DNA from 4 places in the Leuconostoc garlicum genome. Region 3 is predicted to be linked to each of the others. Evidence: predicted binding sites of a transcription regulator. Region 3 holds the regulator's gene; each other region holds the start of a gene.

Region 1 (2,209 bases), 560 kb from region 3:
GTTACGCTTCTTCGCCACCAACCTTCACAACAGCCTTTGACACCACACCAAGCTTGCCGTTCAAGAAGTCTTCAACAGTGGCATAGTCCAATTCATGTGAAATCAAAGGTTCAACATCCACCTTACCTGATGCCAACAAAGCCAATGAGTCTTCAAAGGCATTTGGATTGATGAATGAACCTTGAATCGTCAATTGCTTTTGGAAGACTTCATAAGTGTTCATTTCAAATGTGTCGTCTGGGCCACCCACACCAAACATCAACACTTGACCACCACGTGCAGCAGCTTCAATCGCTGCTTCTTGTGTCTTTGGTGAACCAACCGCTTCAATGACAACGTCATATTCACTATCAGGAATCTTGTCACCGGCCATTGTGTTAAATGTGCGCTTTGCACCAAACTTGTCCTTCGCCATGGCCAACTTTTCATCCACAATACCAGCCAAATCAACTTCGTGAATACCGTAAGCTTGCAAAATTTGGACAAACAATTGTCCCATGAAGCCATCACCAATGACAAGTGCCTTTTGGTATGGTGATACCTTCAACAATTGAATGCCGTGAACGGCACAAGAAATTGGTTCAACTAAAGCTGCCGCCTTCAATGACACATTGTCTGGGATTGGGTAAACAACTGAGGCAGGTGCTGTGAAGTAGTCTTCAAAGCCACCGTCACGCGTCACCCCGATAGCTGAGAGATGTTCGCATAATTCTGGACGTCCTGTACGGCAGTACTTGCATTGACCGCAGTAGATGTTTGGGTCAACTGCCACACGATCCCCAACCTTAACGTTTGTGACTTCTGAACCAACTTCGACAACCACACCTGAATTTTCGTGACCTAAGACGATTGGTGGCACCGCTGGTGCAGAACCAGGCAAACCAGCATACAACGCATGGTCGGTACCACAAATACCAGCAAAGGCTGTATGAATCTTAACTTCGTCAGGCTTGATTTCAGGTTGTGCAATTTCTTTCAATTCCAGTGACTTAATACCAGTCAACACTAATGCTTCCATGTTTTCCGCTCCGTTTTAATTGTGATGTTTTTAACTTATAAGACCATATTAACCCTTTTAAATAATTTGTCAAGCGTTAAGCAATTTTTTTGCTAAAAGTTTTGCCGCGAAAAAGTGTATAATAGAATGTGCTTAGTGATTAAAAATGCAACACAATTTTTAGCAGTAAACGGAGGTTTCAATGGTTGCAAAATTAAGTGACGTCGCCGAATTGGCCGGCGTTTCAATTACAACAGTATCACGCGTCATCAATAATTATGGTTCCTTGAGCCAAAAAACGATTGATAAAGTTCATGCTGCCATGCGCGAGTTGCACTACCAACCAAATGCCATGGCTCGCTCACTACAAGGTAAATCGTCACAATTTATCGGTTTAATTTTCCCTAACATTCAAAATCCCTTTTTTACCGCTTTAGCCACGGAAATCGAACAACTCTTATTTGAAAAAGGCTACAAAGTGATTATTGCCACAAGTGCCAATAACATTGAAAAAGAACAACAATATTTGCAAATGTTAGCAGCTAATCAAGTGGAAGGTATTATCACCTCATCACATAATCTCGGTATCGCCAGTTATCAAGATAATTTTCTCCCAATCGTGTCATATGATCGTCATTTAGCAGATAACATTCCGATTGTTCATGAAGACAATTATCGCGGTGGCTATCTCATTGGCGAATATCTTGTCTCTCAAGGGACTAAGAATCTGCTGGTATTATGTGACAACGACCCTTCTGCATCCCCAACCGCACAACGTTATGTTGGCTTTGCGGATGCGATTGCCAATAAAAGCCGCTTAATTGAGCACAGTATCAATTCTAATTCTAATGAATTTGCAAGTGCCGAAGAGATGGCAGAGATTGTTGACTTGATTGTGACGCAAAAAGTGGATGGCGTCTTTGCTTATAATGACATGATGGCTGTCCAGCTACAAAATGCGCTACGCCGGGCAAACATTCGGGTCCCTGAGGACGTGATTGTGGCAGGGTATGACGGTTCACCAATTGTCCAACAGTTGCACCCCAATCTCCCAACAATCGTGCAGCCAATCCATGAGGCCGCACAACGTCTCATTGACGTCCTATTTGCTGAAATTAATCATGAAGCATTACCAGACCTTGACATGCTCCCTGTTTCATTACACAAACCTGAATAAAAAAACACGTCGTCCTAAAAAGGCGACGTGTTTTT
Region 2 (2,209 bases), 310 kb from region 3:
ACAATTCACACTGATCAAGGCTGGCAATATCGCCATAGAACATGGCGTAAAACACTAAAGAAAAACCGCATTATCCAAAGCATGTCGCGTCGTGCGACTGCTCTAGACAATGCGGTTATGGAAAGCTTCTTTAATAAGCTTAAAGTTGAAATCGGGCCACTAAACAAGTATTCATCAGCTAAAGCGTTGATAGATGCCGTCAATAATTGGATACTATATTACAACAACACACGCATCCAAACAAAATTAAACGGCCACTCACCGGTAGAATACCGACAACTGGCCGCTTGATTAGCTAAAATATTTTACTTTAACTTTTTGGGTACACCACATATTTAACGCTACGCTTTTTTATATCTATGCTTAATGGAATACCATACCACCGTCAACAACAATTGTTTGTCCAGTCACATAATTAGAATCGTCTCCAGCTAGGAAACTCACGACATTAGCAACATCTTCCGGTTCACTCAAACGACCAAGCGTAATTCCATCAGAAAATTGTGCCATTCCCCATTCATCATCTTGACCAGCATTTTGACCGACTTCATGCGCAATGTCCCACATCATTGGTGTCTTAACAATACCTGGCGCAAAAGCATTCACCGTGATACCAAATTCAGCTAATTCCTTAGCTGTCGTTTGCGTAATACCACGAATTGCAAATTTCGTTGAACCATACGCTGTCAAATTAGGATTACCTTGTACGCCAGCTTGAGATGTTGCGTTAATAATTTTACCGCCGTGTCCAAGTGACATAAAGGCATCTGCGGCTGCTTGTGTCCCCCAGACCACACCATTCACGTTAATCCCCCAAGTCCAGTTCATATCTTCTTCAGTAACCGACATAATTGGCGTTGTTGGTGCCACGCCTGCGTTATTGACGATAACATTGAATTCGCCAAATTTTTCTTTTGTTTCAGCAACTGCTGCAAAAACTTCCGCGCGTTTTGCTACGTCTGCCTGAATCGCAATGGCTTCGCCACCGTTGTCGTTAATCTTATCCGCTACTTTTTGTACTTTGTCTAAATGACGGCCAACTACGGCAACCTTAAAGCCATCTTTAACCAATCGTTCCGCAATCGCTTGGCCAATACCTTGTCCAGCGCCTGTTACTAATGCTACTTTCGTCATCTTTTAATACCCTCCTCTTGATAACTATTTCACAAACAATATACACCTTATATGTGAATTTGTAAACAATTACGCTTATATGTTGTTACTGCTATAATAAATGCAAGACAATTAACGGGAGAAATGTATGTATTATCTGGACGGTCAATTTTACCAACTTGGGTTGAAGCAAAAAATCAGTTTCTTTGCCATTTCCCTGATGCTTAATTCGTTTGGTAATGGGTTAAGCGTCGCAACGGCCATGGGTTCTGCACCGTGGACGGCTGGTGCGGCTAATCTGGCGCATCTCACCGGCTGGCAAATCGGCATTTTTCTCGCCTTATTTGCCACATCGATTGCTTTTTTAAATATGTTTCTCGCCATGAATTTTAATTGGATCCGTTTTACAGGAAATGTCCTTTTTGGGCTATCTTTTAGTTTATTAGTCGGCATCTTTGCGGCTTTTTTCGTTAAATTAGGGGTTGATGCCATTGCTTGGTATTGGCGTTTATTGCTCGATATTTTTGCCATTTGGACGATTGGTGTTGCCATTTCCATTTATCAACGCGTAAATTGGGTTTTACATCCCCTAGACGACTTAACAAACATTTTGCGTTTTGACTATTTTCATGGTGATGCGTCAAAAGCCCAGATGAGCAATTTCATCGTCGCGATTGGTATTTCATGCGTGGCCTTTCTCATTAGCCATCAAATTGTAGCGCTTGGCTTAGTCACCCTTGTCTCGTTCTTTTTCCAAGGTCGTAACATCGCTTGGGCTGACCGCCATATCTTTAAACATCTTGTTCACGGCGATGTCCGTGGTGACTAAAAAAGCAACGACCAAAATGGTCGTTGCTTTTTGTATTAACGATAACGTTGACTGGTGCTAGTTTTTCCTAGCGACAGCCAAACCGTCAGTAATAAACTCACCATTACTGGTAACCACCACGTTTTCATCAAGATTGGTGATTGCAAATGACTGATTAACGATAGACTGATAAATAAAATATTCAGGCTCAACGGCCCAACTTGCCACCACCCGGAATAACCCATATCGTGTAACCTTCTCGTGTATAACGCCACGGTTGGTAAAACA
Region 3 (2,209 bases):
ATGGTGTCTGGCGGCCATACCGAACTGGTCCTCATGCAAAACGAAAATGAGTTTGCCGTGTTAGGGGAAACGCGTGATGATGCGGCAGGAGAAAGTTTCGATAAAGTTGGCCGTTTGTTAAAGTTACCTTATCCAGCGGGTAAAACCATTGATGATATGGCGCACAAAGGGCAACCAACGATTAAGTTTCCCACTGCTATGGCGCATGAAGATAATTATGACTTTAGTTTCTCTGGCTTAAAAAGTGCGGTCATTAATTATGTCCATCACGCCGAGCAAAAGGGTGAAACAATTGATCAATATGACTTAGCAACGAGTTTTCAAAATGCGGTTGTGGATGCGCTGGTTAGCCGAACGAAACGCGCCTTACAAGACTATCCGGTTAAAAGTTTTATCTTGGCTGGTGGCGTTGCGGCTAATTCACAATTACGAGAAACATTAGAAGCATTGCTGGCATCATTTCCAGAAACAACGTATATTCCTGTGCCACGGCAATATACGGGTGATAATGCCGCGATGATTGGGGCAGCAGGCTACTGGAATTACAAACAAGGTATTTTTGCGGGCTTAGACTTAAATACTGATCCAGGCTTAGATTTTGAACTAATATAATCGTAATAAGATTGTGAATCTATCACGATCTTTTGTTGCGATCCTTATTTTTGTGGTACAATAGTTATGCAAAAGTTCACAAAGTAATCTAAGGTGCCGATTTCATCAGACCATCACGTTTGCGTTTGGTGAAACAAGCATGATAATAACGACATTAACACTGGAGAAAATTATGACACAACCTAAAATCCCGCGTGCGACCGCAAAGCGTTTGCCGATTTATTTCCGCTATTTAACATTTTTACACGATGCGGGGACTGACCGCATTTCTTCTGCTGAATTAAGTGATGCAATTAAGTTTGATGCGGCCACGATTCGTCGTGATTTTTCTTATTTTGGTGCCTTAGGCAAGCGTGGCTATGGCTACGATGTCAAGGCGTTGCTGGATTTCTTTGCCAATGTGTTGGATCAAGACAGTCTCATTAATGTGGCGTTAATTGGTGCTGGAAATTTGGGGCAAGCTTTGCTTAACTTTAACTTTCACCAGTCTTCTAACATGCGTATTTCAGCGGCTTTTGACGTGGATAAGTCACGTGCAGGCACGATTATGGCTGGTGTGCCGATTTATTCAATGACTGAATTAAAAGAGCAGATTACTGCGCAACGGATTAATATTGCCATCTTGACCGTACCACAAGGTGTCGCCCAAGAAATCACGAATGAACTCGTGGATGCTGGCATTAAAGGGATTTTGAACTTTACACCTTTGCGTGTGACGGTGCCAAGCGGCGTGCGTGTGCAAAATGTGGATTTGACCAATGAATTGCAAACATTGGTTTACTTTATTGAAAACTATGGTTCAATTACGACAGGATAATAATTAACATGCCGATTTTAGATTTAAATGATCAAGAAAAAGTACAGGCGTATCAACGTTTTGTTCGAGAAGATCCACGTGGGCAGGTGACCCAAGACCCGCTATGGGGTGAACTCAAAGCGAATTGGGGCCATGTTTATGTTTACCATGAAACGGCAGGGCAAATTGATGCGGTATTAACGGTGTTAACGGTTGAAGCTGTGCCGGGTAAGCTGCTGGGATATGCTGGTCGCGGACCGATTGGCGACATTCATAATGTGGCGTTGATTAAAAGTATGATCCAAGAAGCTTTGGCAGCCTTGCCGGATAATGTGTTCCTCATTCGTTTGGACCCTGAAGTGGCCTATAGCGATGCGTTGAATGCCGAATATCAAGCGGCTGGCTTTGTGACACGTAATCGTGAGATTCACCACATGCATGGCAATATTCAACCACGCAAAAATGTGGTGTTGTATTATGATGGTCGTGGTGAGGGTGCGACACCAATTACGACAGAAGAAGAACTGATGTTACACTTCAAGCGTGATTATCGTAACCAAATCCGTCGCGCGGCCAAAGATGGCGTTACCGTGACTGCTGGTGATTCTGAAGCAGATGTGCGCGCCTTTTTTGAAACTTATGTGATGATGGCTGCGGCACAAGGGATTACCCACCGACCAATTGATTATTTCTTGCGCATGCAACAATTATGGGCTGGTACCGGCTTATTTAAAGTGTTCTTAGCACACTTTGAAGGTCGCGTGATTGCCAGTGGCATTGGCTTTAGTTATGGTGATGAGA
Region 4 (2,209 bases), 380 kb from region 3:
ATTAGCTTCGCCTTCAACGTCAAACTCCGCTTGCGTGATGCGACCTTCCGTTATTTCTGTCGCATAGTCAAAATCATAAACGCGACGTTCGTCGAACAAGTGGATAAAACCAGCCGTTGCTTGATCCGCACTAGCAGTATCAACAACACGCAAAATACGATCACGCTGGCCGCTAAAAAGTTGTTGTGTAAAGTATGGCATGCTTTATTACTGACCTATCTTTCATCAGAAAAGAGGTCGTTTCCTCCAATACATTTGTTACCCAATTCTAACACAGGCATACAAAAACTGCTATGTCCAAGACAACGACACGCTGCTTAACACATGTAAAAAAATCGCCCAAGTGTGGACGATTTTTTTGATTATAATACTGTGAAGTCGAATACTTTACGACCAGTAATCTTACCAGCCTTCATTTCATCAATCACTTCGTTCATGTCGGCAAAGGCAACCTTTTCAACGATTGGCTTAACCTTACCTTCGGCACCAAATTGGAAGGCTTCCTTCAAGTCGGCACGTGTACCAACCAATGAACCACGTACTTCAATACCATCCAAGACTGTCTTGGCAATGTTCAAAGCCATGTCACCTTGTGGCAAAGCAACCGCCACTAACTTACCCATTGGACGTAGTGAATCAACGGCTTGATCAAAGGCAGCGGCGTTAACGGCTGTCACTTGCGCATTGTGCACACCACCAGTAGCCTTTTGAACTTCAGCTGCGACATCATCAACCTTCTTACGGTTGATCAATACTTCAGCACCGTTTTCTTGTGCGGCAGCCAACTTGTCATCGTTACCATCAATAACAGCAACATGTGCACCAAAGACATTGTGGGCATATTGAACGGCCAAGTTACCCAAACCACCAGCACCATGAACTGATACCCATTGTCCCGGCTTTGTTTCACCGACCTTCAATGACTTATACATTGTCACACCGGCACATGTAATTGATGTTGCTTGTACTGGGTCCAAACCTTCTGGCACCTTAACGGCGTACTTGGCGTTCACAACAGCTTGTTGTGACATCGCACCATCAATTGTGTAACCTGAGTTGCGTACCTTACGGCAGAATGTTTCGTTACCTGTCACACAGTAGTCACACACACCGCAGGCGTCAAAGAACCAAGCGATTGAAACACGATCACCAATCTTGAGGTAATCACTGGCACCTTCAGCCAACTTTGACACACGACCAACACCTTCGTGACCGATAACGCGACGGAACTTACCATTACGTTGTCCAAGTTCATTTGGATTACCAAAATCAGCATTCGCCACATGCAAATCAGTGTGGCAAAGGCCAACATATTCAATATCAACTAATGCTTCACCAAAGGCTAATGGCTTTGGTTCCCAATCTTCAATCAAATCAACATATCCATCTGGATTTTCACGTACAACTGCTGCTTTCATGTTAAGCATACTCCTTTTACATGTGAATTACTTTACAAATAAATTGTACCTGTTTTTCGCGCATTTGTAAACTTTTATTATGACAAATCGGCATTAATTTTTTATTACGTGAAAAAAATCACGATTACTTACAAAATAAAAGTATCACCGGAGTGATACTTTTTAGTCAAATGTCAGCACGAGTTTGCCCAGTACGTGTTGGCGCGTTTGAAAATCGCGGACGTTTGCCGCATTAAATGGGCGTGTGTCCGCAATGTTCACGATCACCTGACCTTGGGCTACTAACGCCAATAATTCGGCGAGTTGTGTGCCGTTAGATTGCAAATAGCCCATCGTCACACGCGAATCAGCCATAGTATCAACCAATGACACCAATCGCCCAGTTGGCTTCAAAACGGCCAATGACGTCTGCAAGGTATCACCGCCAATCGTATCTAAAATCACATCCACGCCTGCCGGTATCGCTGCTTGCAGCGACGTCGTTTGGCTATCAATGACCTGCAGTGTCGGATCAACGGCCTGCACAACGGCTGCTGCTGCCTGACCACGGACTGTCGTATAAAGCGTTTGTACCCCAAGCCACTTCGCAACCTGGATAGCTGTGAAACCTACCGAACCAGCACCGCCTTGAATGAGTACCGTATCCCTTGGCTGAACCGCTAAGTCTTTGGTTATCATTTGATAACCAGTTTGCCCACCCAGTACCACCGCAGCCGCTTGGACATCACTTACTGCGTCGGGAATTTTAGCAAGTAAGGATTGCCCAACTGGCACAAATTCGGCATAGCTTT

The links. The regulator Rex, encoded in region 3, represses fermentation and respiration genes when NADH is low (regulators of the CRP and FNR family bind a similar motif). The targets are predictions, from matches to a motif close to TTGTGAANTANTTCACAA.
Region 1: the regulator Rex is predicted to act here: its motif matches at 1,038-1,055, upstream of A9176_RS00895 (zinc-dependent alcohol dehydrogenase family protein).
Region 2: the regulator Rex is predicted to act here: its motif matches at 1,152-1,169, upstream of A9176_RS02155 ((S)-acetoin forming diacetyl reductase).
Region 4: the regulator Rex is predicted to act here: its motif matches at 1,439-1,456, upstream of adhP (alcohol dehydrogenase AdhP).

What each region holds. Positions count from the first base shown of each region.
Region 1 covers NZ_CP016329.1:189,274-191,482, forward strand. The annotation lists gene A9176_RS00895 (zinc-dependent alcohol dehydrogenase family protein) at 2-1,018, opposite strand; gene A9176_RS00900 (LacI family DNA-binding transcriptional regulator) at 1,200-2,174, shown strand.
Region 2 covers NZ_CP016329.1:439,586-441,794, forward strand. The annotation lists gene A9176_RS02150 (IS3 family transposase) at 1-291, shown strand, start outside; gene A9176_RS02155 ((S)-acetoin forming diacetyl reductase) at 364-1,134, opposite strand; gene A9176_RS02160 (hypothetical protein) at 1,262-1,942, shown strand; gene A9176_RS02165 (DUF805 domain-containing protein) at 1,978-2,209, opposite strand, start outside.
Region 3 covers NZ_CP016329.1:750,070-752,278, forward strand. The annotation lists gene tsaD (tRNA (adenosine(37)-N6)-threonylcarbamoyltransferase complex transferase subunit TsaD) at 1-612, shown strand, start outside; gene A9176_RS03920 (redox-sensing transcriptional repressor Rex) at 782-1,429, shown strand; gene A9176_RS03925 (lipid II:glycine glycyltransferase FemX) at 1,438-2,209, shown strand, end outside.
Region 4 covers NZ_CP016329.1:374,543-376,751, forward strand. The annotation lists gene A9176_RS01875 (hypothetical protein) at 1-201, opposite strand, end outside; gene adhP (alcohol dehydrogenase AdhP) at 363-1,418, opposite strand; gene A9176_RS01885 (NADP-dependent oxidoreductase) at 1,581-2,209, opposite strand, start outside.